DNA from 2 places in the Stenotrophomonas oleivorans genome. Region 1 is predicted to be linked to the other one. Evidence: predicted binding sites of a transcription regulator. Region 1 holds the regulator's gene; the other holds the start of a gene.
What was found. Region 1 encodes FliA, which starts transcription of late flagellar genes. Its sites were predicted from a motif close to TAAAGTTTNNCNNNCNNNGGCCGATAA; they were not measured.

Region 1 (15,266 bases):
GCCCATCACCCTGCTTTCCCTCGCATTGGCGATCGCCTCATCGGTGTTCGCGCTATGGCTGGTTTCGCTGCGTACCCTGCCCCACCCGCGGTTGGCCGGTGGCGCGCTGCTGATGGGCACTGGCATTGCCGGCATGCATTACGTTGGCATGGCCGCAATGCGCATGCAGCCGGGCATCGACTACGACCCGGGCTGGCTGCTTTTTTCGCTGATGGTGGCGGTGGCCGCCTCGTGGACGGCGCTGTACGTGGCGTTCCGCCTGCGCGCGCAGCGCACCCGTGTCGGCGACCGGCTCGCGGCTGCCGGCCTGCTCGGGCTGGCCATCGTCGGCATGCACTACACCGGCATGGCCGCCGCACGCTTTCCGGAAGGCAGCATCTGCGGCGCAGCCGTCGGCGATGGGCTGCAGAGCGAATGGCTGGCCATGCTGGTGGTGGTGCTGACCGTCGCCATCCTGGCCGTGGTGCTGGTGGTCTCCTGGCTGGACCAGCGGGTGGAGGCGCAACTGCTGCGCCTGCGCAATTCCCTGTTGAGTACCTCGCTGACCGACGCACAGCAGGAACTGACCCAGGCCGCACTGCACGACCCGCTTACCCGCCTGCCCAACCGCCTGCTGCTGCAGCGGCGCATCGTGCAGGCGCTGGCCGAGGCCGAACAGGGCGGCAGCCGCTTCGCGGTGATGTTCATGGACCTGGATGGCTTCAAGCAGGTCAACGATGCCTATGGCCACCAGGCCGGCGATGCACTGTTGGTTGCGGTGGCCGAACGCACGCGCCAGCTGCTTCGGCCCAACGACATGCTGGCGCGGCTGGGCGGCGACGAGTTCGTGCTGGTGGTGCGCATCGAGCACGACGAGGACCTGCCGACCCTGGCCCGGCGCATCCTGCAGGCGGTCGGCAGCGGGCCGTTGCTGGCCGACAACGAACTGCAGGTGACCGCCAGCATCGGCGTGGCGATCTGTCCGGATCACGCTGCCAGCGAGCGGCAGCTGATGGCCTTTGCCGATGCAGCGATGTACCAGGCCAAGGAATCCGGACGCAACGCCTTCGTGCTGTTCGCCGACTGGATGAATGACAGCGCCGAACAACAGTTCCGGCTGCTGGCCGACCTGCGCCGGGCCATCGGCAGCGAGCAGCTGTTCCTGCACTACCAGCCGAAGATCCAGGTAGCCACGCAGAAGGTGGCCGGTGCCGAAGCGCTGATCCGCTGGCGCCATCCGGAGCATGGCCTGATCCCGCCGGACCGCTTCATCCGGCTGGCCGAACGCAGCGGTGCGATCAATGAGATCGGGCGCTGGGCGCTGGACCAGGCCTGCCAGCAGCTGCGCCGCTGGCACGATGCCGGGCACGAGGGCTGGTCGATGTCGGTGAACCTGTCGCCGGTGCAGTTCAGTTCGCCGCACCTGCTGCAGGATGTGCGTGAAGTGATCGAACGCTACGACATTGCCCCACGCCACCTGGTGCTGGAGATCACCGAAAGCACGGTGATGCGCGATACCGATACCAGCCTGCGCCTGCTGCAGGCGCTCTCGGCACTGGGCGTGGGCATCTCCATCGATGACTTCGGCACCGGCTATTCCAGCCTGCTGTACCTGAAGCGGTTGCCGGCCACCGAAATCAAGATCGACCACGCCTTCGTGCGCGATCTGGAGCACAGCGCCGAGGACGTGGTGATCGTCTCGGCGATCGTGGCGCTGGGCCACGCGCTGGACATGGACATCGTGGCCGAAGGCGTGGAAACCGCCGCGCAGCGCGCCTACCTGGAGCGGCTGGGCTGCGATTACCTGCAGGGCTACCTGCTCGGCCGCCCGGTGGATGCGGCGCGCTTCATGCAGCTGCATGACCTGCCCCGGCCTCGGGTGGAACTGGCGCAGAGCCCGCCGACGCAGCACCCGCCGGGGTAAATCCAGGCTGCGCTCCCACCTGCACCTGCTCTGGTAGATGCCAACCTTGGTTGGCACATGAACCCATCACGGAACACTTCTTGCACGCACCCCGGCATCCCCTGCCGCAGTGCCCGTGATGTCCGAGAACGAATCCGCCGGCGAAAAGACCGAACAACCTACCGAAAAACGCCTGCGCGACGCCCGTGAACAGGGCAACCTGCCGCGCTCGCGCGAACTTGGCACCGCCGCCGTGTTCGGCGCCGGCGTACTAGCGGTGATGGCCATGAGCGGCTCGATCGGCCGTGGCGCCAGCGCCTGGATGAAGCATGCGCTCAGCCCGGAACAGAGCCTGCGGCAGAACCCGAAGGAACTGTTCGGCCACTTCGGCGACCTGCTGCTGCAGTTCATGCTGGTGATCGCGCCGCTGGTGCTGGTCTGCCTGCTGGCCAGTTTCGTCGCCCCGCTGGTGATGGGCGGCCTGCGCTGGTCGCAGAAGGCGATGATGCCCGACTTCAACCGCATGAACCCGATGAGCGGGCTCAAGCGCCTGTATGGCCCTGAAGCCATCGCCGAGTTCACCAAATCGCTGCTGCGCGTGGCCTTCGTCGGCGTCGCCGCCGGGCTGGTGGTGTGGACCGGCTTCGACACCCTGCGCGGGCTGATCCACCACCCGCTGGAGACCGCCATCACCGACGGCCTCGGCTTCACCCTGCGCCTGCTGCTGGCCACCGCCGGCGCGATGCTGGTGCTGGCCGCCATCGATGCGCCCTACCAGCGCTGGAACTGGATGCGCAAGCTGAAGATGACCCGTGAAGAGCTGCGCCGGGAAATGAAGGAAAGCGAGGGCAGCCCCGAGGTAAAGGGCCGCATCCGCCAGCTGCAGCAGCAGATGGCCAACCGCCGGATGATGGAGGCGGTGCCCACTGCCGATGTGGTGGTGGTCAACCCCACCCACTACGCGGTCGCCCTTAAGTACGAGGGCGGCGCCATGAACGCCCCCAAAGTGGTCGCCCTGGGTGTGGACGAGACCGCGCTGCGCATCCGTGAAGTGGCCGACGGCAACAAGGTCGCTATTGTCTCCGCCCCGCCTTTGGCACGCGCCTTGTATCGGGAAGGCCAACTCGGAAAGGAAATCCCCGTGAGACTGTATTCGGCCGTCGCCCAGGTCCTGTCCTACGTCTACCAGCTGCGCGCCTGGCGCACTGGCCCGATGCCGGACGCCCCGCACATCCAGGTGGATGAATTCGGCAAGGGAGGCCGCCCGTGAGCGCCCAGCCCTCCACCGGTTTCAACACCCGCCGCGCGCTGGAAATGATCCGCCAGGGCCTTGGCGCACCGCTGATCGTGCTGGCCCTGCTGGCCATGGTCGTGGTGCCGCTGGCCGCACCGGTGCTCGATGCCCTGTTCACCTTCAACATCGCCATCTCGCTGATGGTGCTGCTGGCGGTGGTCTACGTGAAGCGCCCGCTGGACTTCACGATCTTCCCGATCGTGCTGCTGATCACCACCATGCTGCGGCTGGCGCTGAACGTGGCCTCCACCCGCGTCATCCTGCTGAACGGCCAGAACGGCCATGACGCCGCGGGCAAGGTCATTGCCGCCTTCGGCGAGTTCGTGATCGGCGGCAACTACGCGGTCGGCATCGTGGTGTTCGCGATCCTGACCATCATCAACTTCGTGGTCATCACCAAGGGCGCTGGCCGCGTCTCGGAAGTGACCGCGCGCTTCATCCTGGACGCGATGCCCGGCAAGCAGATGGCGATCGACGCCGACCTCAACGCCGGTTTGCTGACGCGTGAAGAAGCCAAGCTGCGCCGCGAGGAAGTCCGCGAGGAAGCCGATTTCTACGGCGCGATGGACGGTGCCAGCAAGTTCATCCGTGGTGATGCCATTGCCGGCATCCTGATCCTGTTCATCAACATGCTCGGCGGCCTGGCCGTAGGCGTGCTGCAGCATGGCATGCCGTTCGGCGATGCCGCTGCCACCTACACCCTGCTGTCGATTGGTGATGGCCTGGTGGCGCAGCTGCCGGCACTGCTGGTCTCCAGCGCCGTGGCCATGCTGGTCACCCGCGCCTCGCGTTCGCAGGACATGGCCCAGGCCATGACCGGCCAGGTGTTCGGCCAGTACCGCGCGCTGGCGATCACCGCCGGCATCATCGGCGTGGTCGGCCTGGTGCCGGGCATGCCCAACGTCGCTTTCCTGACACTGTCCGCGATCCTCGGCTTCATCGCCTGGAAGGTCTACCGCAAGGGCAAGGCCGCGGCCACCGATCCGGCAGCCGCAGGCAATGACGCTGCCGCGCTCAACGCACTCGGCCGCCCGGCCGCGCCGGCTCCGACTGCCGAACTGAGCTGGGACGAACTGCGCCCGGTCGATCCGCTGGGCCTGGAGGTCGGCTACCGGCTGATTCCGCTGGTGGACAGCAGCCAGGGCGGCGAACTGATGGCACGCATCAAGGGCGTGCGGCGCAAGCTGACCCAGGACGTCGGCTTCCTGATCCCGTCGGTGCACATCCGCGACAACCTGGAACTGCCGGCCAACGGCTACCGCGTGCTGGTGCACGGCGTACCGGTGGCCACCGCCGAGATCCACCCCGACCGCGAACTGGCCCTGGACCCGGGCAGCGCGCTCGGCGCGCTGGAAGGCATCGCCGGCAAGGACCCCGCATTCGGCCTGGATGCCACCTGGATCCAACCGCACCAGCGTGCCCAGGCTGAAACGCTGGGCTATACCGTGGTCGATCCAGCCACCGTGGTGGCCACCCACCTCTCGCACCTCATCCGCGAACACGCGCCGGAACTGCTCGGCCACGAAGAAGTGCAGCACCTGCTGGCCAACCTGGCCAAGAGCGCACCCAAGCTCGTCGAAGATCTGACGCCGAAGGCACTGCCGTTGTCGGCGGTGGTACGCGTGCTGCAGAACCTGCTGATCGAGCGCATTCCGATCCGCCAGTTGCGCAAGATCGCTGAATCACTGGTCGAACACGCGCCCAACAGCCAGGACCCGGCCGTGCTGACTGCCGCCGTGCGCACCGCACTGGGTCGTTTCATCGTGCAGGAGATCGCCGGAATGTCGGCGGAGCTGCCGGTGTTCACGCTCAACCCACAATTGGAACGTGTCTTGCAGGAGTCCACGCAGGGCAACGGCGCCGCGCTGGAACCCGGACTCGCTGAGCGACTGCACCAGAGCCTGGCCGAATGTGTCAGCAAGCAGGAAGCCCGCAACGAGCCCGCGGTCGTGCTGGTACCTGGCCCGGTGCGTGCCGCGCTGGCCCGCCTGGTCCGCCACAGCGTTCCGTCGCTGTCGGTCCTGGCCTACAGCGAGGTGCCGGAGGACAAGCGCCTGAAGCTGGTCGGAACGATCAGCTGACGCCGCCCTCCGATGCGCCAGAAAACAGACACCACTTTCGAACCAACGCAACAGACAGATACCAAGGGGAACCCGCACCGTGCAGACCACCGACCACCCGAGTTCTCCGACCGCCACCCCGCCGTCTTCGTCCCGTGACCACAGCATGAAAATCAAACGATTCGTCGCCGCCGACATGCGCTCGGCCATGAACCTGGTGCGCAAGGAACATGGTCCTGACGCCGTGATCCTGTCCAACCGCCGGATCGAGGAAGGCATCGAGATCGTCGCCGCCGCCAACTACGACGAGAGCGCCGTGCAGCGTGCACTGGAAGCCTCGCGTCGTGACATCGCTCCGCCGCCGGCGCCGAAGCCGCGCACCGCCGCCGACGCGGTGATCGCCGCGGTCACCCGCCGCCGCAGCAATACCCCGGCACCGGAACCGGTCGCCGCAACCACCTCGGCCGTGGCTGCCCTCGCCCGCGCTGCGGTCGGCGCCACCGGCCGCACCCTGGACAGCGCCGACGAGATCGTGCCGACCCGCGGCAGCACCGGCTTCGCCGCCACCCTGGCACGCGCCGCCGTCAACGAACCGGCGCTGCCGGATCAGATCTTCGCTCCGTTCGCCGAAGCCATCGTCGCACCGGCGCCCAGCACCGCCGCACCAGCCAACCGCGCCCGCTTCCAGATCGACCCGCCGCACGAGACGCATCACGAAAGCGCGGCCCCGGCCGTGCAGCCGCCGCCGCTGCCGACCGCTGCCGTGACCGAAGCGCAACCCGGGATCGTCGCCAGCGAACCGGCACCGGTCGAAGCCAGCGACGAAACCGGCGCTGCCCCCGTGCTGGCCCCAGCCCCGGCACTGACCCTGGTGGCCCAGGACGACGCCGAGATCCGCCAGCTGCGCCAGGAAGTGGCCGGCATGCGCCATGTGATCGAGCGCGAGATGAACCGCTTCACCGACGAGCGCCTGCGCGGCTGCCCGGTGCGCGCCACCGCGCTGGACCTGATGGACGAGTATGGCTTCGATGCCGGCCTGGCCCGCGACGTGGCCATGCAGATCCCGCTGGAGACCGAAGCCCACCGTGGCCGTGGCCTGATGCTGGGGCTGATCTCGCGCAAGCTGCCGATCGCCCCGGTCGACCCGCTGGAAGAAGGCGGCGTGATCGCCCTGGTCGGCCCGACCGGCGCTGGCAAGACCACCACCATCGCCAAGCTGGCCTCGCGCTTCGCCGAGAAGCACGCGCCGCGTGACGTGGCCCTGGTCACCACCGACACCACCCGCATCGGTGCCCGCGAGCAGCTGTACGGCTACGGCCGCCAGCTCGGCATCGCGGTGCATGAGGCCAACAGCGGCACCGACCTGGACCAGCTGCTGGAACGCTTGAAGGACTACAAGCTGGTGCTGATCGACACCGCCGGCCTGGGCCCGCGCGACCGCGCACTGGCCGCCCAGCTGCAGTGGCTGCGTGCCGCGCGCCAGGTCCGCACCCTGCTGGTGCTGCCGGCCAACACCAGCTTCGGCGACATGGACGAGGTGGTCCGCCGCTTCGGCGCCGCCAACCTGCAGGGTCTGGTACTGAGCAAGCTGGACGAGACCGGCCGCTTCGGCAACGCCCTGTCGGTGGCCGTGGATCATGCCCTGCCGATCACCTGGGTGACCGATGGCCAGGACGTCCCGGAGGACCTGCACCGGGCCAGTGCAGCCAATCTTGTACTTCGCCTTGAAGATTTGCGCCGCGCGGCCGATATGCCCTGCAACCCGGAGTTGAACCATGCCGTCGCGTGAGTACGCCAAGCTGACCAAGACCTTCCCGCTGTCGGCCACCCGCAGCGAGCCGCTCGGCCCTGTGCGCACCATTGCGGTCACTGGCGGCAAGGGCGGCGTGGGCAAGACGAATGTGTCGGCCAACCTGGCCGTGGCGCTGGCTGGCATGGGCAAGCGCACGCTGCTGCTGGACGCCGACCTCGGCCTGGCCAACATCGACGTGATCCTGGGCCTGAACCCCACCTTTACGCTGGCCGACCTGGTCGCCGGCCGCTGCACGCTGGATGACGTCATCGTCGAAGGCCCGAACGGCGTGCTGGTGGTCCCGGCCGCATCCGGCCGCCGCCACATGGCCGAGCTGGCCCCGGCCGAGCACGTTGGCCTGGTCAACGTGTTCTCCGAACTGGAGCGCGAGCTGGACATCATGGTGGTGGACACTGCCGCGGGCATCACCGATGGCGTGCTGACCTTCTGCCAGGCCGCACAGGACACCGTGGTGGTGGTCTGTGACGAGCCGGCCTCGATCACCGACGCCTACGCACTGATCAAGGTGCTGTCGCGCGAGCGTGGCGTGGACCGCATCCAGGTGGTGGCCAACATGGTGCGCGACCCCAACGAGGGCCGCGTGCTGTACGAGAAGCTGACCCGCGTCTGCGAGAAGTTCCTTGCCGATGTCTCGCTGAACTACCTGGGCTGCGTGCCGCAGGACGATTGGCTGCGCCTGTCGGTGCAGCGCCAGCAGCCGGTGGTGAAGGCCTATCCGTCCAGCCCGGCGGCGCTGGCGATCACCGAGATCGCGCGCCGTACCGCGCGCTGGCAGGCGCCGACCGAACCGCGTGGCGGCGTCGAGTTCTTCCTCGAACGCATCCTCAAGCAGCGTGGGGTGACGGCATGAAAGGCGCAGCCCAGTACAGGGAAGTGCAGCGCTCGGCGGCGAACGAAGTCATCGCCCAGCATTCGGACCTGGTGCGGCGCATCGCCCACCACCTGGCCGCGCGCCTGCCGGCCAGCGTCGAGGTCGATGACCTGATCCAGGCCGGCATGATGGGACTGATCGAAGCCTCGCGCAGCTATGACGCCGACCAGGGTGCTTCTTTCGAGACCTACGCCTCGATCCGCATCCGTGGTTCGATGATCGACGAGATCCGCCGTGGTGACTGGGTCCCGCGCTCGGTGCACCGCCGTGCACGTGATGCCGCCGCCACCATCCGCCGCCTGGAGCAGAGCAGTGGCCGTGCCGCCAGCGCCACTGAAGTGGCCGCCGCGATGGAGATGCCGCTGCCCGAGTACCTGCGGCTGATGGAAGACGCTGCACGTGGCCAGGTGCTGAGCCTGGAATCGCGCATCGAGGACCAGGGCGAGCTGGACACCGTCGCCCAAGGCGGGCCGACCCCGCAGCAGGTACTGGAGCGCGGTGAGTTCGGTCGCGAGCTGGGCAAGGCCATCGGCCACCTGCCCGAGCGCGAACAACTGGTGCTCTCGCTGTACTACGAGCAGGAACTGAACCTGAAGGAGATCGGCGCAGTGCTCGGCGTGAGCGAGTCGCGGGTCTGCCAGATCCACGGCCAGGCGGTACTGCGCCTGCGTGGCCGGCTGAAGCTGTTCGAGGCTGCCGACGCAGGCCTCGAAGAATGAACATCCCCGAGGCGGCTGCCCCCGGCCGTCCGGAATGAACAACAAAGGAATTCTGCTTTGAACAAGAACATGCGCATCCTGATCGTCGACGACTTCTCGACCATGCGTCGAATCGTCAAGAACCTGCTGGGCGATCTGGGCTTCACTAATACCGCCGAAGCCGAGGACGGGCATGCCGCGCTGTCGCTGCTGCAGAGCCAGCCGTTCGATTTCGTGGTCACCGACTGGAACATGCCGGTGATGACCGGCATCGAGCTGCTCAAGGCGATCCGTGCCGATGCCAAGCTGAAGACCCTGCCGGTGCTGATGGTCACGGCAGAAGCCAAGCGCGAGCAGATCATCGAAGCCGCCCAGAGCGGTGTGAACGGCTACATCATCAAGCCGTTCACCGCGCAGACGCTGGAAGAGAAGCTCGGCAAGATCTTCGAACGCCTGGCGGCCAGCGCCTGATGGATACCACGGTCGACAAGAACGCCCTCGCCCTGCGCCTGCAGGAGGCCCTGGACGCGCTCGAATCCGGTGACGAGGCCGCCTGGCGGCAGCGCATCGACGGGCTGGTCGCGCTGCGCACGCAGCCGATGATGAGCGGCCTCTCGCGGCTGGCCCGCGAGCTGGGACAGGCGCTGGGCGAACTGCCGACCGTGCCGAGCGAAGCCGGCGAACTGGACGACGCCTGCGCGCGACTGGACCACGTGGTGGCGATGACCGAACAGGCCACGCACCGCACCCTGGACCTGGCCGAGGAATGCCGCAGCCTGACCGAACAGCTGCGCGCTGAAGGCCTGCAGCCGGGCCAGGACGCGCAGCTCGAGCGCATCCGCCACAACCTGACCGAGATCGCCCTGACCCAGAGCTACCAGGACCTGACCGGGCAGATCATCCGTCGCGTGGTCGGCATCGTCCGCCGCGTGCACGAAGGCTTCGGCGCGCTCGGCCTGCCGCCGGAACAGCATCGCACCGACCCGGAACTGGCCGGGCCGGCACTGAAGGGACTGGACCGCCACGCGGTCTCGCAGAACGACGCCGACGACCTGTTGTCGGATCTGGGGCTGTAAGCATGAGCGCGGTATCCGACGACATCACTGCCGATTTCATCATCGAGGCGCAGGAGATCCTGGATCGCCTCGGCGAACAGCTGGTGTCGCTGGAGCAGGCACCGCAGGACAGCGACCAGCTCAACGCGGTGTTCCGCGGCTACCACACGCTCAAGGGCGGCGCCGGCTTCCTCGGCGTCACCGCCATGGTAGAGCTGTGCCATGCCGCTGAAGAGGCGCTGGGCGCCGCACGTGCCGGCCAGGCCGTGCTGCAGGCCCACCACTTCGACGCGGCCCAGCAATCGCTGGACTACCTGCAGTCGATGCTGGACGCGGTTTCCTCCGGCACCGAGCCGGGCTATGCGCCGCCGGACCTGATCGCACAGTTCGACGTGCACGGCGGTGCCGTGGCTGCACCCGCCGCCGCAGCAGCACCCACCGCGGGTGGCAGCGACCTGATCACCGACGACGAATTCGAGGCGCTGCTCGACCAGCTGCATGGTGGCAACGCGCCGACCGCGGTCGCGCCAGCGAAGAAGGCCGACGACGGACTGATCAGCGAAGACGAGTTCGAAGCCCTGCTCGACCAGCTGCACGGTGGCGCCGCACCGGGCACCAAGCCTGCGGCCGTGGTGGCACCGGCACCGATCGCAGCGCCGCGCCCGGTCGCCGCACCGGCACCGGTGGCGAAGCCGGCCGCCAAGCCGCTGGCCGAGGCCGAACATACCGTGCGCGTGGACACCAAGCGCCTGGACGCGATCGTCAACCTGATCGGCGAACTGGTGCTGTCACGCAATCGGCTCAAGACCCTGCGTGCACGCCTGCGCGATGAAGAGCTGGACCGCGCCGTGTCCACGCTGGATATCGCCACCGCCCGCCTGCAGTCGGCAGTGATGCGCACCCGCATGCAGCCGGTGGGCAAGGTGTTCTCGCGCTTCCCCAAGGTTGCCCGCGACGTCGCCCGCTCGCTGAAGAAGGAAGTGGACCTGGAACTGATCGGCGCCGAGACCGAGCTCGACCGCAACCTGGTCGAAGCGCTGGCCGACCCGCTGGTGCACCTGGTCCGCAACGCCATCGACCATGGCGTGGAAATGCCCGACCTGCGCGAGGCACAGGGCAAGCCACGGATGGGCCATGTGCGCCTGTCCGCACAGCAGGAAGGCGACTACGTCAGCATCGAGGTGCAGGACGATGGCGCCGGCATCGACCCGGAAAAGCTGCGTGCCAAGGCGCGCGAGAAGGGCCTGATCGATCCGGAAGCCGCCGCGCGCCTGAGCAGCGAGGAGTGCCTGCACCTGGTGTTCCTGCCCGGCTTCTCGACCAAGCAGCAGGTCACCGACATCTCCGGTCGTGGCGTCGGCATGGACGTGGTGCAGTCACGCATCCGCGAACTGAGCGGCCAGATCCAGATCCAGTCGGAGCTGGGCCGTGGCAGCCGCTTCCTGATCCGCGTGCCGCTGACCCTGGCGATCCTGCCGACCCTGCTGGTGCAGGCCGGCGAGGACGTCTATGCGCTGCCGCTGGCCCGCGTGATGGAAGTGCTGCACGCGCCGCGCACCTCGCTGGGCTGGTTCGATGGCCGTGCCGTGCTCGACCGCCGCTCGCACACGCTGCCGCTGGTCGATCTGCGCCAGTGGCTGGATGTGACACCGGCCGCCTCGCCCCTGCTGACCATCGTGGTGCTGCAGGCTGGCGAAGCGCGCTTCGGGCTGGTCGTGGACCAGGTACGCGGGCGTGAGGAAGTGGTCATCAAGCCGCTGCCGAAAGCGCTGCGCGGCCTGCGCGGTTATGCCGGTGCAACCTTGATCGGCGATGGTCGCATGGCGCTGATCCTGGACGTGGACGGGCTGCGATGAACCCCGCCGGGCCATGCCCGGCGCCCCGAAAACTGTGACTACCGTCTGTACGCGATCTACCGGTGTCTCAAGTCCCATTCATACACGCCGATACCGGAACCATGGATAGACTCAGCCTCATTGGACTCTTTCTCGCCCTGGCCTCGCTGGTCGGCGGCAGCATCCTCAAGGGCGCCGGCCTGGCGTCGTTGTGGTCGCCTGCGGCGTTCGTGATCGTCATCGTCGGCACCGTCGCCGCGATCCTGCTGCACACCTCGCCGGCGGTGTTCAAGCATGCCTTCAAGATCGTGCGCTGGGTCGTGCGCCCGCCGCACAGCGATCGCCGCGAACTGATCCAGCAGATCGTCGAGTGGAGCAACATCGCCCGCCGCCAGGGCCTGCTGGGCCTGGAATCGCAGGTGGAAGCACAGCAGGACCCGTTCCTGCGCAAGGGCCTGCAGCTGCTGGTGGACGGCGTCGAACCCGAATCGATGCGGCACATGCTGGAAATCGAACTGGGCAGCCAGGAACACCAGGACCAGGCCGGTGCCAAGGTCTTCGAAGCGATGGGCATCTATGCACCGACGCTGGGCATCATCGGTGCCGTGCTTGGCCTGATCGCGGTGATGAAGAACCTGGCCGACCCGAGCAAGCTCGGCCATGGCATCGCCGCAGCGTTCACCGCCACCATCTACGGCATCGCTTCGGCCAACCTGCTGTTCCTGCCGGTGGCCGCCAAGCTCAAGAGTGTGATCTCGCACAACACCCGCGACCGCGAAATGGTCATTGAAGGCCTGATCTCGATCGCCCAGGGCGAAAACCCGCGCAACATCGAAACCAACCTCTCCGGCTTCCTGCACTGACATGGCCCGCCGCAAGCACCACGAAGAGCACGCCAACCACGAAGCATGGGCGATCCCCTATGCCGACCTGATGACGCTGCTGCTCGCCTTCTTCGTGGTCATGTACGCGATTTCCTCGGTGAACGAAGGCAAGTACCGGATCATGGCCGACGCGCTGACCGATGCCTTCGGGGGCGCGCCGCGCACGATCAATCCGGTACAGGTCGGCAACAAGCAGGTGCAGGGTGGCGGCTGGGACAGCCCCTCGGTGATCAAGTCCGGCACCAAGATCGGGCCCTCGGCGCCTGCGCCGTCGCACGACCCGACCCTGCTGCCGTCGATGACCTCGCAGATGCGCATGCCTGTTTCGGTGCACAACCAGGAGCAGATCGCGCGCGCCGAGCGCCAGCTCAACAGCATCGCCGACCGCCTGACCGCCGCGCTCGCGCCGCTGATCGACCGCGGCATGATCAGCGTGCGCCGCACCGAGCTGTGGATCGAAGTCGAGATCAACAGCGACATCCTGTTCCCCACCGGCTCGGCGGCGCTGGACGTGCATGCGCGGCAGACCCTGGCCAGCCTGGCCGAGGTCCTGCGCGACGTGCCCAACAGCGTGCGCGTGGAAGGCCACACCGACAACGTGCCGATCGCCACCGCCACCTTCCCGTCGAACTGGGAACTGTCGGCCGGGCGCGCGGCCAGCGTGGTGCACCTGTTCGCCGACCAGGGCGTGCAGCCGTCGCGGCTGGCGATGGTCGGCTACGGCCAGTTCCGCCCGCGCGAAGAGAACGACAGCGCACAGGGCCGCAACCGCAACCGCCGGGTGATGGTCATCATCCTGGCCGACACCTCGCACTCGGTGGACCCACTCGGCCAGCGCCTGAACGCAGCCACCGGCGCCACCCGGAACACCGATACCGAACAAGCCGCGGCAACTCCGGCTACCGCCCCCACCTCCCCCATCGCACCGGTGAAGTTGCCGCCGGTGCCGGCTGGCAGCCGCGTCGGCGCCGCCGTTCCCCCGGCAATGAAGGAGTAATCCGATGCGCATCTGGGCAGTCGCCAACCAGAAGGGCGGAGTCGGCAAGACCACCACCACCCTCGCCCTCGGCCGCGGACTGGCCGCACTTGGCCATCGCGTGCTGCTGATCGACCTCGATCCGCATGCCTCGCTCAGCCGCGCGTTCGGCGTACCGGTGGACCCGCCGCCGGCTGGCGTGCTGGAGCTGTTCGGCGCCCCGCCCGCCGATCTTTCCAGCCTGTGCCATGCCAGCAGCATCCATGGCCTGGACTATGTCTGCGCGCAGTCGGCGCTGGCCACGCTGGAGCGACGCAGCGCCAACCAGCCCGGCCTTGGCCTGGCACTGCAGAATGCGCTTGCCCGCCACCAGGGCCAGCACGACTACATCCTGCTGGACTGCGCCCCCACCCTCGGCCTGTTGATGATCAATGCGCTGGCCGCAGCCGATCGCCTGATCATCCCCACCCAGGCCGAGCCGCTGGCCCTGCATGGCCTGGATGGCATGGTCCGCACCGGCGAGATGGTCGAACGCTCGCGCCGCCGCCCGCTGCCGATCTCGATCCTGCCGACCCTGTTCGACCGCCGCACCCGCGCAGGCAACGAGTCGCTGCGCACGATGCAGGATCGTCACGGCACCCGTGTGTGGGAAGACGCGATTCCGATCGACACCCGCATCAGCAACGCCGCCGGCCTGACCCTGCCGAGCGTTGGTGAGGATTACCCGGGCCGCGGCCTGGCCGCCTATCGCCGCGCGCTGAACTGGATCCTCGGCGAGGATGCCCGCGCTCTGGAGCAGGCCGCATGAACAGCACCGGTGTACTGGACGACTACCTGGACGAACTGCTGGGCGAAGCGATCGCCGCGGCACCACCGGCTGCACCGCCGCCGGCGAGCGACGAAGCGTCCCCGGCAATTGCAGCCGACGCCGAACGCGAGCCGACCTGGGATGACCTGCCGGCCGAGGTGATCTACGAAACCGAGACCGTCGCCGCTGCGCCTGCCGTCGACAACGCCGCACTCGAAGCCGCCTTCGACGCGGCCGCAACGGCTGAGCGCGAACCCACCTGGGACGATCTGCCCGCCGAAGTGATCTACGAAACGGAGACTGTTGCTGCTGCCGCGGCAGAGGACGACGCAGCACTGGAGGCCGCCTTCGAGGCCGCCGCAATGCCTGTCGCCGCCCCCGAGCGCGAACCGACCTGGGATGACCTGCCTGACGAGGTGATCCACGAGACGGCCCCTGCTCCCGCCACCGCCACCGCCACCGCCACCGCCAAGTCTGGCCCGGAACCTACATGGGACGACCTGCCGGACGAAGTGATCTACGAGACCGATCCGGCCGACAGCCATCGACTCGCCCACACCGACAGCCCCGGCCTGGAGGCCGCGTTCGAGGCCGCTGCCGGCGGCGAGGACGTTCCTGCGCCACCAGCGGCCGTGGTCACAGCACCCGCTCCAGTTGCGCGCACCGATGCCGCACCGCCCCCGCGCGTGGCCGTGGACGCGCCAGCAGGCAACCGCCCGAGCAGCTGGCAGGAGCTGCAGGCACAGGCACATCGGCCCGCCAGCAGCCCGCATCCGCAGAACCGACGCGCCGGCGAGCGCACCTCGCGCTGGCTGCGCCTGCGCTGCGGCACCCAGGCCTATGCACTGGAACTGCTGAAAGTGCAGGAAGTGGTGCTGCCGGTGCCGCTGCTGCCGTTGCGCGGCACTGCGCCGGCCATGCTGGGCATCATGAACCTGCGTGGCCAGGTGGTACCGGTGATGGATCTCGGCCTGCACCTGGGCGCCGCGGCCGCCGAAGACGACTCACAGACCCGCATCGTGGTGCTGGAGGAAGACGGCGAGACCATCGGCCTGCGCGTGTCGGCAGTGGAAGATGTCGCCAACCTCAC
Region 2 (15,266 bases), 850 kb from region 1:
CAGGCCGAACAGGAAGGTGCGCCCCAGGTGGGACAGGAGCAGCTGTAGATTGTCTTTCATGCAACACCGATGCCGCGCCGTGGCGGTCGTACAACGAGAACACAGGCGACCGGGGGGCTGCCGAACGACGGCATGCGCGGCGGGGTCGCGACCAGGCGCGCATTATCCGCGCTGTATCCGGCCACGTGAACCGTACCGGTGGAACACATACGCAACACCGGCGTACGTCACGCACTCATGGCGATAAAGGACGCAGCAGCAACAACGTCGCCAGGCAGAACATGAAGATCGCCACGCCTGCATCCAGCACACGCCAGGCGCCCGGCCTGCGGAACACCGGCTGCAACAGGCGCGCGCCATAGCCCAGCGTGCAGAACCAGGCCACGCTGGCGGCGCAGGCACCGGCGGCGAAGGCCCAGCGCAGATCGCCCGGGTAGCGCGTGGACAGGCTGCCCAGCAGCACCACGGTATCCAGATAGACGTGCGGGTTGAGCAGGGTGAAGGCCAGGCAGGTCAGCAGTACCTGCCGTCCGCTGCCGCCCTGCGCCTCGGCGGCGGCCAGCGCACTGCCACCGCGCCATGCGCGCAGCCCCGCCTGCAGGCCATACCAGAGCAGGAAACCCGCACCACCGAAGCGCAGCACCTGCAGCAGCAGCGGCCACTGCAGCACCAGCGCGCCCATGCCACCGACGCCGGCCAGGATCAGCACGATGTCCGCGCCGGCACAGGCCAGCACCACCCTGCCCACATGGCGCTGCTGCAGGCCCTGGCGCAGCACGAAGGCGTTCTGCGCGCCGATGGCGATGATCAGGCCGGCACCTGCGAACAGGCCGGCGGCGGTAGCGGCGATCCACATCAGGACAGGCCAGGCAGCGAGGGGACGCGCAGGGTGCGGCCGCTGACCCTGTTTAGACAATCTGATTTTTCTTTATCCTGTGCAGGAAAACTGAAGAGGCACCGGCATGGATCTGGTACATCCGCAACTGGCCGCGTTTGCTGCGGTGCTGGAAGAAGGCAGCTTCGACGCCGCGGCACGCCGCCTGTCGATCAGCCCGTCGGCCCTGTCGCAACGGATCAAGGCGCTGGAGGACAGGCTCGGCCAGGTACTGGTGGTACGTCAGGCACCGTGCCGGCCCACCGCCGCAGGCGAAGCGCTGCTGCGCCGGGTCCGGCCGATGCAGGCGCTGGAGGCCGAGGCATTGGCCGAACTGCTGCCCGAACGCGGCAGCGATGCCGCGCGCACGCCGATCCCGTTGGCGGTCAACGATGACTCGCTCGATACCTGGTTCGTACCGGCCATCGCCGAACTGCACCAGCACCATGGCTACCTGTTCGACCTGCGCATGGATGACCAGGACCATACCCTGCAGCTGCTGCGCGATGGCAGCGTGCTCGGCGCGGTCACTGCCGAAAGCCAACCGGTGAAGGGCTGCAACGTGCATCCGCTCGGCGCCATGCGTTACCACGCCATCGCCTCGCCCGGCTTCGCCCGCCAGTACTTCCGCGACGGCATGCAGGCCACGGCCCTGGCGCGCGCACCGATGCTGGTGTTCAACCGCAAGGATGAACTGCAGTGGCGCTTCGTGCGGCGGCTGACCCGCGCGCGACTGCAGCCGCCGCTACACTACCTGCCCTCCTCCACCGGTTTCGTCGAAGCCGCCGCGTGCGGACTCGGCTGGGGCATGGCCCCGGAAACCCTGGTCGCGCCCGCCGTGCGCGCCGGCCGCGTGGTGGTACTGGAACCCCGCCGCTGGCTCGACGTGCCGCTGTACTGGCAGCATGCTGCCGTGCGTTCAAGCACGCTGCAGCACATCACCCAGGCGCTGCGCACTGCAGCCAGCGGCACCCTTCGTTGAGGACAATCCAATGACCGCAGACCCGGGCTTCACGCCGCGCGCACTACCGTTTGCGCACTTCTTCACCATTGGGACGGCATGGGCGTGATCGGCCGACGTACAAGGATGCACTGCGCGAAGGCCGCGCTGGCGCTGGCGCTGACGACCTGCCTGCCACTGGCTGCGCAGGCGCAGACCCTCACCGATGCACCCGCATTGGACTGGGAGCAGGCACGGCAGCGCCTGGAGCAGGTCTCCGATGCACTGGCCGCCGCCGATGCAGCGGTACGCAACAAGCAGGACCTGCAGGACGCCACCCGCCTGCTGCGCCTGCCGGAGATCACCGGCGAAGTGCGCCGCCTGCAGTTCCAGAAGACCCTCACCCTGCCACTGGGTTCGCTGGCACCGGTGGCCGAGGCCTATGGCATCGACTCGCCGCTGTCGTTCACCGAACGCGACTGGCGTACCCGCCCGGTGGTGACGGCGGTGCTGCCGTTGTACACCGGCGGCGTGATTCCGGCCGCGCAACGTGCCGCCAGCGCTGCCCACGAGCAGGCCAGCGCCGAGCGCGAGGCTCAGCGCCAATCGCTGGCCGTGCAGCTGGCCCAGGCCTATTTCGGCCAGCGCCTGGCCGAGCAGGCAGTGGATGTGCGGCGCGACGTACGCGATGGCCTGAACCGCCACCTGTCCGACGCAGAGAAGCTGGAACGCGAGGGCTTCGCCACCCGCGCCCAGCGCCTGCAGGCCACCGTGGCTCGCGACAAGGCCGAGCGCGAATACCAGAAAACGGTGAACGACTTGGCCACGCTGAAGGCCGCGCTGGCCACGCTGCTGCGCAGTGGTGGCGAGGTGCAGCCGGTGTCGCCGCTGTTCGTGCGGCGCGTGCCGCTGGAACCGGTGGCCAGCTTCGAGCGCACGGCGCAGGCGCGCCAGCCGCAGATCGCACGCCTGCGGGCGATGGTGGCGCAGGCAGAACAGGGCGTGCGCGTGCAGCAGGCCAAGCTGAAGCCGCAGATCTTCGCCTTCGGCCAGTACGACTTCCGCCGCCGCGACGAGATGCTGACCGATCCGGACTGGGCGTTCGGCATCGGCCTGAAGTACACCTTCCTGTCGCCGAACTCGCGGCCGGCGCAGATCAGCGCCGCGCGTGCACAGCAGGAACAGGCCGAAGCGGGCCTGCGCGAGGCCGAGAACCAGGTCGCACTGGGCGTGCGCAAGGCCTGGAACGAGCTGGAAACCGCACGCCAGCAGTACGTGCTGCTCGACAGCAGCATCGCCCAGGCACAGGAAAACCTGCGCCTGCAGGAGCTGGCGTTCCGCGAAGGCCAGGCCACCTCGCTGGATGTGATCGACGCGCGGCTCGGCCTCGGCGGCGCCCGCGTCGAGCGCGCACAGGCCGCCTACCAATACGATATTGCGCTGGCACAGTTGCTGGAGGTCAGTGGACAGATGGACCGTTTCGAAGAGTTCCGGCGGCGTGCGGACGAGGTGATCGACCATGAGTGATGTGCTGCACGACGATGCAACTACGCCCCCGGCCAAGCGCCGTCTGGGCCCGATCCTGATAGTGGTGCTGCTGGTCGTGGTGGTGCTCGGCCTGTGGCTGGCCTGGCGCAGTCCGGCCGACCAGATCCAGGGCATGGCCGATGCGGACACGATCAACGTGGCCGCCAAGATCACCGCGCGCGTGGCCGAACTGAAGGTGCGCGAGGGCGACCGCGTGCAGCCCGGGCAGGTGCTGTTCCTGCTCGACAGCCCCGAAGTGGCCGCCAAGGAGCAGCAGGCGCACGGCGCATTGGCCGCCGCACAGGCGGTGGCCGACAAGGCCGACGAAGGTGCGCGCAGCGAGGACATCCGCGCCGCCGAAGCGAACTGGAAGCGGGCTGAAGCCGGTGCGACGCTGGCTGAAGCCACCTACCAGCGCGTGCAGAACCTGTTCAACGAAGGGGTGATGACCCGGCAGAAGCGCGATGAAGCGCATGCCCAGGCCACCAGCTCGCGCGAACTGGCCCGTGCCGCCCGCGCGCAGTACGACATGGCCTTGGCCGGCGCACGCGAGCAGGACAAGCGTGCCGCGCAGGGCCAGGTGCAGCAGGCACAGGGCGCGGTGGCCGAAGTCAACGCCGCGCGTGTCGAAGTGGAAGGGCGCGCGCCGGTGGCCGGCGAGATCAACAAGCGCATGGCCGACCCCGGCGAACTGGTGCCAGCGGGCTATCCGGTGTTCACCCTGGTCGACATCGACCGCATGTGGGTGGCGATGAACCTGCGCGAATCGCAGATGCAGGGCCTGAAGGTCGGCAGCAAGCTGCAGGGCAGCGTGCCGGCGCTTGGCCAGGACGGCGAGTTCGAGGTTTATTTCATCAATCCGGCCGGTGACTATGCGACCTGGCGGACCACCCGCCAGTCGTCCGGCTACGACGTCCGCAGCTTCGAGGTGCGGGTGCGCCCGGTACGCCGCATCGAGGGCTTCCGCCCCGGCATGAGCGTGCTGTTCGCATGGCCCCAGCACTGAGCCCCGACAGCAGCAGCTTCGCCGCCAACTGGCGGCGCGAGCTGCGGTCGCTGCGCGGCAACCGCGCCGACCTGCTGCTGGTCACCCTGCTGCCGCTGCTGATGCTGGCCGTGATGGCGTGGATGTTCACGCCCTCGGTGATGCGCGACATCCCGATCGCCGTGGTCGACCTCGACCACAGCAGCGACAGCCGCCTGCTGCTGCGCATGCTCGATGCCAGCCCCGGCGTGCGCATCGCCAGCCAGCCTGCGGACATGCAAGATGCACGTTCGCAGCTGCGTCGGCTGGATGTATTCGCCATCGTACTGGTGCCGCGCGATGTCACCCGGCAGGCGTTGCGTGGACGCCAGGGCACGGTGTTCGCCTATTACAACGCCACCTACATGACCACCGGCCAGTCCGCGGCGCGCGATATCGGCGACGCGGTCTCGGCCTGGAACGCACGCCTGCTGCGCGAGCGCATCGGCCTGCAGGTCGGCCCGGGCAAGCTGCGTGCGGCACCGATCGCGGTGCAGTCGGACATCCTGTACAACCCGGCGCGCAGCTACGAGCTGTTCCTGCTGCCGCTGATCTTCCCAGCGGTGCTGTCACTGGTACTGGCGCTTGCCGTGGCCGGCAGTCTCGGCCGCGAGATCCGCGACGGCAGCCTGCCCGCCTGGCTCGGCCGCACACCGTGGCCGGCGATTGCCGGCAAGATCGCGCCGTACGTCCTGCTGTTCTCGCTGTATGGCGCGCTCGGCATCGGCTACCTGGCCTGGCTGCGCGGTGATGGTGTGGCCGGCAGCGTGCTCCTGCTGCTGCTCGCTCAACCCCTGTTCTATCTGGCTACTGCGGCCTACGCGTTGTTCTTCGTCGGCGTCACCCGCGACATGGGTACCGCGCTGTCCGCGGTCGGCCTCAGCATCGGTACTGCACTGGCGTTCTCCAGCGCCACCTTCCCGGTGCTGGATGGCCCCCTGTTCACCCGCATCTGGCATCAGCTGCTGCCGCTCAGCGCCTATATCAAGCTGCAGACCCAGCAACAGTTCATCGGTTCGCCGCTGCAGGTTTCGGTATGGCCGCTGGCCACGTTGCTGCTGATGTCAGTGGTGGCTGGCGGCATCGGTGGGCTGCGCCTGATCGCCTTCGCGCGTACGCCCGAAGCCGCGCAACCGGCGGGGGCCGACGCATGAGCGCACTGTGGCGCAGCCTGCGGCAGACCCTGATGGCGGTGCTGTGCGACCGCTATGCGATCGTGGTGATGGTCGGCGCGGTGATCCTGTACTCGTTCTTCTACCCGGCCGCGTATCGCCACCAGGTGGCCGGCAACCTGCCGGTACTGGTGGTGGATGAAGACCACAGCGCGACCAGCCGCGAGCTGCTGCGCAAGCTCGATGCACTCCGTGTTGCGCGCGTGGTCGGGCAACCGGCAGACATCGACAGCGCGCGCCAGCAGCTGGAAGCCGGCCACGCCGAAGGCATCGTGCTGATCCCGGCCAACCTGGAGCGCGACATCCTGCGCGGCCATCCGGCCAAGCTGGTGCTGCTCGGCAACGGCGCCTACCTGGGCCGTGCCAGTTGGGTGCTGGGCAGCGTGGCCGATGCACTGGGCGCGTTCGGACGTGATGCCGTGGTCGGCCAGGCCGCCTTCATGGGCGCACCGCAGGCACCGCCGGTCACGCTGGTGCAGCGCCCGCTGTACAACACCCAGGAAGGCTACGGCAGCGCCATCGTGCCGGGAGTGGCCGAGCTGATCGTGCACCAGACCCTGCTGATGGGCATCGGCGTCCTGCTCGGTGGCCGTCGCCTCGCACTCGGCCGGCGCCTGCGCTTCGACCTGCCGACCCTGGCTGGCATGGCGTTGGGCTTCGGCCTGATCGGCCTGTTCGGCCTGTTCTACTACGCCGGCTTCACCGCCTGGGTGCAGGACTATCCGCGCGGCGGCAACCCATTGGGCCAGCTGCTCGGCGGCACCTTGTTCATCGCCGCCACCGTGGCCTTCGGCCTGTTCGTCGGCAGTTTCTTCCGCACCCGCGAACGCGCCTTCCAGTACATCATCGCCACCTCGATCCCGCTGTTCTTCCTGGCCAACCTGTCGTGGCCGGCAGTGATGACGCCACAACCGCTGGTCTGGCTGGCGCAGCTGTTGCCGACCACCTCGGGCATCAACCTGATGGTGCGCCTGAACCAGATGGACGCCAGCCTGGCCGAAGTCAGCCACGAACTGATCACCCTCACCGCCCTGCTTGTGCTCTACGGCAGCCTTGCCAGCTGGCGCCTCCTCGCAAAAAAGGGGACGGAGGGGATTAAGTCGTAAGCGGCCGGTTTGGGGAATTACGACTTAATCCCCTCCGTCCCCTTTTCCTGCAACGAAGAACGCCGGCGCGAGGCCGGCGTTCGGATACTGCATCGTGGAAGGGCCAACCAGGTCGGTCAATCAGCGGTAGACGCGTTCGCAGCGACGTTCCACCACGCGGTCGCCGTTCTTCTGCTGGCTGTTGCCCTGGATCTGGCGACCGGCTGCACCACCTGCAACGGCACCGGCCACGGTGGCCAGTTTCTTGCCATTGCCGCCGCCCACCTGATTGCCGAGCAGGCCACCGATCACGGCGCCGGTAGCGGTACCCGTGATGCGGTTCGGATCGCGCGAGTTGCGCTGCACTTCCACGTTCTTGCAGACCACGCGGCTGCCGTCGTTGAACTTGCGTCCCTCATCGCGCGGGCCATAGGTCTGCGCGCCGGCCACCGACGAAGCTGCCAGCAGGGTGCCCAGCACAAGCAATCGGGTCGAGGTCTTCATGGCCATCTCCTGAGTTCCGGTATGGCGCCAGTGTCCTCCCGCGGTTGGCAACCGGAAGTGAAATGCGCGTGTCCGCCACTTCATCGGCCATCGCACGTTCAGGAAGAAAATCCGCGCCCATCGCGACCAGCCGTCGCGATGGGCGCCGTCTCCCTGCCGGCGTGCTGCCTTGCTAGAACTCTTCCCAGCCACCCGCATTGGCGGCCAGCGTCGGCTCGATCCGCGGCGACAGCACCGCGGGCCGGCGCACCGGCGCAACCGATGCCGCCACGGCTGCCAGCGCCGGGCGCACCGCGGCGGCGGCGGTCACCGCCCCCGTGCGGAACACCGAAACCGCCTCGGCCAGCAGGTTGGCCTGCTCCTCCATCGAGCGCGCTGCAGCACTGGCTTCCTCGACCAGCGCCGCATTCTGCTGCGTGGTCTCATCCATCTGCACCACCGCCTGGTTGACCTGTTCGATGCCCGAGCTCTGCTCCTGGGAGGCAGCAGAGATATCGGCCATGATGTCGGTCACGCGCTGCACCGAGGCCACGATCTCGCCCATCGTGGTGCCCGCCTGGCGGACCAGTGCCGAGCCGTCGGCGACCTTGCCGACCGAATCCTCGATCAGCCCCTTGATCTCCTTGGCCGCACCCGCCGAGCGCTGCGCCAGCGTACGCACTTCGCTGGCCACCACTGCAAAGCCCCTGCCCTGCTCGCCGGCACGCGCAGCTTCGACCGCCGCGTTCAGCGCGAGGATATTGGTCTGGAAGGCGATGCCGTCGATGACGCTGATGATCTCGGCGATCTTCTTCGACGATGCCTCGATGGCCGACATCGTGGTGACCACCTGGCCCACCACTTCACCGCCCTGGGAAGCAACACCATGCGCGCCGATGGCCAATTGGTTGGCCTGCCGTGCATGCTCGGCATTCTGCTTCACGGTGGAGGTCAGTTCCTCCATCGATGCTGCCGTTTCTTCCAGGTTTGCCGCCTGCTGTTCGGTACGCCGCGACAGGTCGGTGTTGCCAGAAGCGATTTCACCTGCGGCCAGATTGATGCTGGAGGCGCTGGACTGGATGCGGCCGACGATCTGCTTGAGCTGGTCGACGGTGGCGTTGCAGTCATCACGCATGCGCGCGAACACGCCATGGAAATCACCCCGCATGCGCACGGTCAGGTCGCCGCGCGAGATGGCCTGCAGCAGGGTCGAGACCTGCACCAGGTTCTCGTCGGTGGTCTGCATCAGGCGGTTGAGCCCGGCCACCATGTCGCGGAAATCATAGGCGAAGCGATCTTCGTCGCCGCGCAGGCTGAAGTCGCCTGCCGCAGCCGCTGTCGCCAACCGGCGGATCTCGCTGTTGATCGCCGACAGGCTGGACTTGGTTTCGTCCATCGCCTGGGTGATCGCCGCCTTCTCACCGGGCAGCGGGTCCATGTCCACCGACAGATCGCCGCGTGCGTAGTGTTTCATCACCTCGATCAGCCGGTTCTGTACCTGCACGTGCGATCCAACCAGCGCATTGGTCTCATGCACCATGCGCCCGTAGTCACCGGGGAACGCGCTCTCGTCCATGCGGTAGCTGAGGCTGCCGGCATCGTGCTGGCGGGCCAGCTCCCCCTGTGCCGCCATCACCGACTGCAGCTGTGCCTGCATGCGCTGCATCGACTTCAGCAGCTGGGTCACCTCATCGTTGCCGGTGGCGTCGATGCTGCTGTCCAGGCGGCCACTGGCGATGCCGTCGGCCAGCTTCACCGCTCCTTCCAGCGGGCGGGTCAGGCTGCGGGTGATCGCCCAGGCCGCCAACGTCCCCAGCAACAGGCTCAGTGCCCCGAACGCGATCGACAGCGTGCCGGTCCACGATTCAGTTGCGCGGTACTCTTCGCGGCTGCGTTCGGTCAGTGTTTCCTGGTGGCGCAGCAGGGCCGAAATGGATTCATTCCAGGCCGTTGCCAATCCGTGCTCGGCCAGCAGCTCCTTCGCTGCACCATCGAAATCCCCCGCCTTCATGCGCTCATGCAATTGCTGGGTTGATGCATCGGTGGCCTTGCGGGCCGCCTCGATGCGCGCGACCAGGGTATCGCCGGTAGCGTCACGCGGAATCTTGATGTACTTGGCCCAGATACCGTCATAGGTCCGCGACAACTCCTGGGCACGCTGGTAATCCTTGTCGAACTCGTCACCCCGCTTGATCACCATCAGGCGACGATGCATCAGCACCGCGTTGTTGGTATCAAGCATGTCATTCAACAGGCGCATCTTCACCATGTTGACGTCCACCACTTTCTCGAACTGGGCGGATTTCAGCTGATTCCCATACAGCACCAGGCCGACGATGGCCATGATGAACAGCAGCAGCAGACCGAAGCCGGCGCCAAGCCGGGATCCCACACGGAGATTACGTAAGGCAAGCATCTCAATTCCCTTGATCGTGGCCGTACGTTCGATGGCGGCGCAGCGGAGGGAAACTTTACGGGACTTTATATATGGACCGATCCAAATATATGGAACTGTGCAGGCAGTCAGAAAATGCGGCGACCGATAATAGCGCCATATCCTTATCGAATAGCGCTGACACGCCAGCGCCCGATGAAAATCACGCAGGATTAACACCATAATAACGCCACCCCATCCAGGGCGGCCCGGATTATCTGCGCCGGACACAACCGTCGCCCCGGAGGGCTACAGTCTGCAGATGACACGGATCCTGCACATCGAAGGCGCGTCCATCAACGACATCGCCAGCCTCTACGTGGAAATCAATCGTGTATTCATGGCCGACGAAGACTGGCAGCTGGGCGCAAGCCTGGACGCGCTTGATGACCTGCTGCACGGGGGCTACGGCGCGCTCGCCGGTCATGCCACCGCCACGGTGGTGTGGCGCGACATCGCCCACAGCCGCGAGGCACTGGGCCGCGAGACCACACGCGCCTGGCTGCAGTCGAAACTCGATCAGGGCGGCAGGTTCAACGGTCCGGCCATCCACGCTCAGTTGACGGCACTGTCACTTGGCCAGGGACAGACCTACTTCGAGATCGTCATGGAGATCTTCGGCAGCCATCCGCAGATCACCCTGGTGCCAGGCTGAGCACTCTGCAGCAACCAGCCCCCATCAGCTCAAAGCTTGGCCAGGGCCTCGCCCAGCCGGCGTGGGAACGCCACTTCGCTGGCCAGGTGCCATGCGCGTGCATTGGCGCCCAGCCGGGTCCACTCGGCCTCATCCATCGCCAGCGCACGCTCGACGGCCTGTTCCAGCGCCTTCTCATCCACATGCCAGGTCCTGGACAGATGGCAGGGCGCGCCCTCGTGCGCGGCAACCAGGATGCCGCGGCTGTCGTCGATCATCTGATTCATCGGCGCGCCGTCGCAGGTGATCACCACCGCCCCGCAGCTCATCGCTTCCACCAGGTAATGGCCCCAGCCTTCGGTCTGCGACAGGCACAGGTGGAACGCATGTTCGTTCTGCAGGCGCTGCACCTCCTGGTCGGGCAGGCGCTCGCGGACGATCCGCAGGTTCGCGGCCCCGCCCTCATCTTCGTCCGAAGGGCCGCCGCGCAGGATGGTCAGCAAGGGCCACTCTGGGTGCCGCTTCCAGACATTGACGAGTGCAGCCGTCCCCTTCATGCGACTGGTACCAGCTGCATGCAGGAAGCTGCGCGGTCTGCGCGGCACCGCCGGGTCGTAGCGGTCACGGCTGCAGAAACCGACTTCCAGCGCGCGCATGCCCAGCGCATTGAAGATGCGCGTGGCGTCTTCGGTCTTGGTCAACAACGCATCGAACCGCGGCAGGATCCGCAGGCTGCGTGCGGACACCCATTCCGGATTCGGAATCAACAGATTGACCTCGGCCAGTCCGAAGCTTGCCGGCCGGACATGCTCCAGCGAGATGTTGATGTCGAACCGGGCCGGCGTGCGCCCCAGGCTCAGCCACGAGGCCAGCAGCCTGCGCAGGCGCATCCCGCGGAGCTTCCAGGCCCCCCCATTGCGCACCGCGTCCAGACGGCTGACCGTCACCGTGTGCCCGAGCTGCTGCAACGAGCGCTCGATCACCTGGATGTCATGGGACAGGCCACGCTGGTTGTCGGCGGCCAGCAGGTGGATATGCGCCATCAGGAGGGACTCCCTGGCCGGCGCAGGTCGCGCGCAGGCAAGGCGGTCGCCAGCATGAAGCCCAGCACCAGGTAGAAATAGAACGAATGGGGCATCGCCCGGTAGAACACGTTGTCCGTGAACGCCGACAGCGCATAGACGATGACCACGGCAAGTCCGGCGGTGGCGATCATCGCGGTGATGTCGTCGGCGTGGCCGAGACGTCGCACGAAATGAATGCCGGGCAGGATGAAGACCAGCAGCATGATCAGCAGCAACGGCACGCCACCGGTCACCGCCGCTTCCAGGTACTCGTTGTGCGGGTGGTTGTAGCGGAAGATCGACTCGGACACCTCGCCGCGGGCGATGCCCTCACGTGCATAGGTACCGAACTGGTTCAGGCCCACCCCCGCCACGGGATGCTCGGCGAAGGCGTCGACCGCCACGCCCCACATGGCGATGCGCTCACGGACCGAGCCGACCTCGTTTTCCTGGTTGAAACCGGAGATCTCGCCACTGACCTCACCGAAGCGCTGGATCACCTCATGGTTCAGCACCGAGGTGGCACCGACCACGCCAATGACCAGGGCACCGACGAAGGCCAGTGCCCCCCGCCAGCGCCGGGTGCGCCGGACGTGCACCGCAATCACCATCAGCATGGCGGGAATGAACGCCAGGATCGGCCCGCGGCTCTGCGCCAGGATCGAACCGTAGACGCCGACCGCGATGGCCACGCCGTGCAGCCAGCGTTCGGCCGGATGCACATTGGGCTGGATCAACCGGATGACCGAGAACAACGCCATGCACAGCGTCACCATGGTGAACTCGATCGCCGTCCATTCGCCGCCACTGAAACCGTGCGCGCGTTCAAGGCCCATCACGTGGTGCTGCACGATGCACGACCCGCCGAAGACCAGGGTGGACACGGCGAAGATCTTCCAGATCAGGCGCCAGTCCAGCGCAGTGGCGAACACGGCAGCGGTACCCAGGTAGAGCAGTGTCTGCGCCGGCAGATCCAGCTCGTTCCAGCGCAGCCCGTGCCAGAGGATGCTGTAGAAGGCATAGGCCAGGCGCAGGAAGCAGACGATCACGATGAACCGGGCGATGCGGTAGCGCAGGCGGACATCGGGCTGGCGGCGGATCAGAACCACGCCGGTGACCAGCAGGGCCAGCAGCAGCACCGCCTTCAGCAAGGTGTAGGGTGCGGAACCGGCAAGCGGAACGATGGCGACCAGGATGCTCAGCAGGACGGTACGCCAGGTGTAACGAGGTTCGGCGGCCATGCAGGCTGCAGTCATGCTTGTTCTTTCCATCAACGCCCGCCCGGGGGATAAGTCGCCCCGGTTTCCATGGAGGCCGCTTGGCGGAAATCGCCGGGGCTGACACTACCGCGGGCCCCTGGGGAAATCAACCAAAGTGCCGGCGCAGGGGCGCAGGCGTTGGCACACGGACAGCCCCCGGGCCCAGCGCGGGTGCCGCGGATCATCGACCGCCCCAGGTCGCTACACTAATGTCCTCTCCGGCCATGCCTGCGCGTGGCCACGCCCCGACGCCCTGCCCAAGACGCGAAACGCCCCAAGTGACTGATACAAAAGACAACACCAGCAACGCCAAGGCGTCCAAGGAACACACCCCGCTGATGAAGCAGTTCTTCGCGGCCAAGTCCGATTACCCGGACCTGCTGCTGTTCTTCCGCATGGGTGACTTCTACGAACTGTTCTATGACGACGCCCGCAAGGCGGCGCGCCTGCTCGACATCACCCTGACCCAGCGCGGCAGCTCCGGCGGCGCACCGATCCCGATGGCCGGCGTGCCGGTACATGCCTATGAAGGCTACCTGGCACGGCTGGTGGCGCTGGGCGAGTCGGTGGCGATCTGCGAGCAGATCGGTGACCCGGCGCTGGCCAAGGGCCTGGTCGAGCGCAAGGTGGTGCGCATCGTCACCCCCGGCACCGTCACCGACGAAGCCCTGCTGGATGAACGCCGCGACACCCTGCTGATGGCCCTGTCGCGCAGCAAGCAGGGCTACGGCCTGGCCTGGGCCGACCTGGCCGGCGGCCGCTTCCTGGTCAACGAGGTGGAAACCGACGACGCGCTGGAAGCCGAACTGGCACGGCTGGAACCGGCCGAGCTGCTGGTGCCCGATGAAGAGAACTGGCCGGAGTTCCTGCGCCAGCGCACTGGCGTACGTCGCCGCGCGCCGTGGCTGTTCGACGCCGACAGCGGCCGCCGCCAGCTGCTGAACTTTTTCAAGCTGCATGACCTGAGCGGCTTCGGCATCGACGACAAGCCGCGCGCGACCGCTGCCGCCGGTGCCCTGCTCGGCTATGTCGAGGAAACCCAGAAGCAGCGCCTGCCGCACCTGACCTCGATCGCGATGGAAACCGCAGGCGAAGCGATCGCGATGAACGCCGCCACCCGCCGCCACCTGGAACTGGATACGCGCGTCGACGGCGATACCCGCAATACCCTGCTGGGCGTGCTCGACAGCACGGTGACGCCGATGGGCGGGCGCCTGCTGCGGCGCTGGCTGCACCGCCCGCTGCGCCTGCGCGAGGTGCTGGTGCAGCGCCACCACGCAGTGGAAACCCTCATCCACCGCGGCAGCGACGCCGATATCCGCGAGCAGTTCCGCCGCCTCGGCGACCTGGAACGCATCCTCACCCGCGTCGCACTGCGTTCGGCGCGTCCGCGCGATTTCTCCACCCTGCGCGATGGCCTGGGCCTGCTGCCGGCGGTGCGCGACGTGCTGGCGCCGCTGGATTCGCCGCGCCTGCAGGCCCTGCATGCCGCGCTGGGCGAACACGATGAGTGCGCGCAGCTGCTGGCCAGCGCCATCGCCGAAATGCCGCCGCTGAAGCTGAGCGACGGCGGCGTGCTCGCCGATGGCTTCGATGAAGAGCTGGACGAGCTGCGCCGCCTGTCCACCCATGCCGACCAGTTCCTGGTCGACCTGGAACTGCGCGAGCGCGAGAGCAGCGGCATTCCCACCCTGAAGGTGGGCTACAACCGCGTGCACGGCTACTACATCGAAATCAGCAAGGGCCAGTCCGACCGTGCGCCGGTGCACTACACCCGCCGCCAGACGCTGACCAATGCCGAGCGCTACATCACCGAAGAACTGAAGGCGTTCGAGGACAAGGTGCTGTCCGCGCGTGACCGCTCGCTGTCGCGCGAGAAATACCTGTACGAGCAGCTGCTGGATACCCTTGGCACGCAGCTGGAACCGCTGAAGCAGTGCGCCGCTGCGCTGAGCGAACTGGACGTACTGGCGGCCTTCGCCGAACGCGCGCAGGCGCTGGACTGGGCGCGCCCGGAGCTGCAGGCCGAGCCGTGCCTGAAGATCGAGCGTGGCCGCCACCCGGTGGTCGAGGCGGTGCGCGAGCAGCCGTTCGAACCCAATGATCTGGATCTGCATCCGGACCGTCGCATGCTGGTCATCACCGGCCCGAACATGGGCGGTAAATCGACCTACATGCGGCAGAACGCGCTGATCGTGCTGCTGGCCCACATCGGCAGCTTCGTGCCGGCCAGCCGTGCGCTGATCGGCCCGATCGACCGCATCTTGACCCGCATCGGCGCCGGCGACGACCTTGCCCGCGGGCAGTCGACCTTCATGGTCGAGATGGCCGAAACCAGCTACATCCTGCATCACGCCACCGCCCATTCGCTGGTGCTGATGGACGAGATCGGCCGTGGCACGTCCACCTACGATGGCCTGGCGCTGGCCGACGCGGTGGCCCGTCACCTAGCCTACCAGAACCGCTGCTACACGCTGTTCGCCACCCACTACTTCGAGCTGACCGCGCTGGCCGACGAGCAGCACGAGGGTGGCCGCAGCGGCATCGCCAACGTGCATCTGGATGCCGTCGAGCACGGCGAAGCGCTGGTGTTCATGCACGCAGTGAAGGACGGCCCCGCCAACCGCAGCTTCGGCCTGCAGGTGGCCGCACTGGCCGGCCTGCCGCGCGCCACCGTGGCGCAGGCGCGTCGTCGCCTGGCCGAGCTGGAGCAACGTGGCGGTGAAAGCCATGCCGCCGAACTGGCGCCGCAGGCGCTGGATGCGCCACA

Region 2: MG068_RS05865 (methyl-accepting chemotaxis protein) is a predicted target of FliA. The motif match lies at 9,553-9,579, and genes of this name have one in related genera.

Annotation. Positions count from the first base shown of each region.
Region 1 covers NZ_CP031167.1:2,107,745-2,123,010, reverse strand. Annotated here, with positions in the region: gene MG068_RS09990 (putative bifunctional diguanylate cyclase/phosphodiesterase) at 1-1,903, shown strand, start outside; gene flhB (flagellar biosynthesis protein FlhB) at 2,022-3,152, shown strand; gene flhA (flagellar biosynthesis protein FlhA) at 3,197-5,257, shown strand; gene flhF (flagellar biosynthesis GTPase FlhF) at 5,403-7,025, shown strand; gene MG068_RS09970 (MinD/ParA family ATP-binding protein) at 7,012-7,899, shown strand; gene MG068_RS09965 (RNA polymerase sigma factor FliA) at 7,896-8,639, shown strand; gene cheY (chemotaxis response regulator CheY) at 8,697-9,089, shown strand; gene MG068_RS09955 (protein phosphatase CheZ) at 9,089-9,694, shown strand; gene MG068_RS09950 (chemotaxis protein CheA) at 9,697-11,529, shown strand; gene MG068_RS09945 (flagellar motor protein) at 11,631-12,371, shown strand; gene motD (flagellar motor protein MotD) at 12,373-13,389, shown strand; gene MG068_RS09935 (ParA family protein) at 13,394-14,176, shown strand; gene MG068_RS09930 (chemotaxis protein CheW) at 14,173-15,266, shown strand, end outside.
Region 2 covers NZ_CP031167.1:1,256,228-1,271,493, reverse strand. Annotated here, with positions in the region: gene MG068_RS05905 (hypothetical protein) at 1-60, opposite strand, end outside; gene MG068_RS05900 (LysE/ArgO family amino acid transporter) at 236-856, opposite strand; gene MG068_RS05895 (LysR family transcriptional regulator ArgP) at 963-1,856, shown strand; gene MG068_RS05890 (TolC family protein) at 1,935-3,341, shown strand; gene MG068_RS05885 (HlyD family secretion protein) at 3,334-4,347, shown strand; gene MG068_RS05880 (ABC transporter permease) at 4,332-5,519, shown strand; gene MG068_RS05875 (ABC transporter permease) at 5,516-6,643, shown strand; gene MG068_RS05870 (glycine zipper 2TM domain-containing protein) at 6,764-7,132, opposite strand; gene MG068_RS05865 (methyl-accepting chemotaxis protein) at 7,299-9,521, opposite strand; gene MG068_RS05860 (barstar family protein) at 9,802-10,194, shown strand; gene MG068_RS05855 (glycosyltransferase) at 10,224-11,216, opposite strand; gene MG068_RS05850 (O-antigen ligase family protein) at 11,216-12,493, opposite strand; gene mutS (DNA mismatch repair protein MutS) at 12,721-15,266, shown strand, end outside.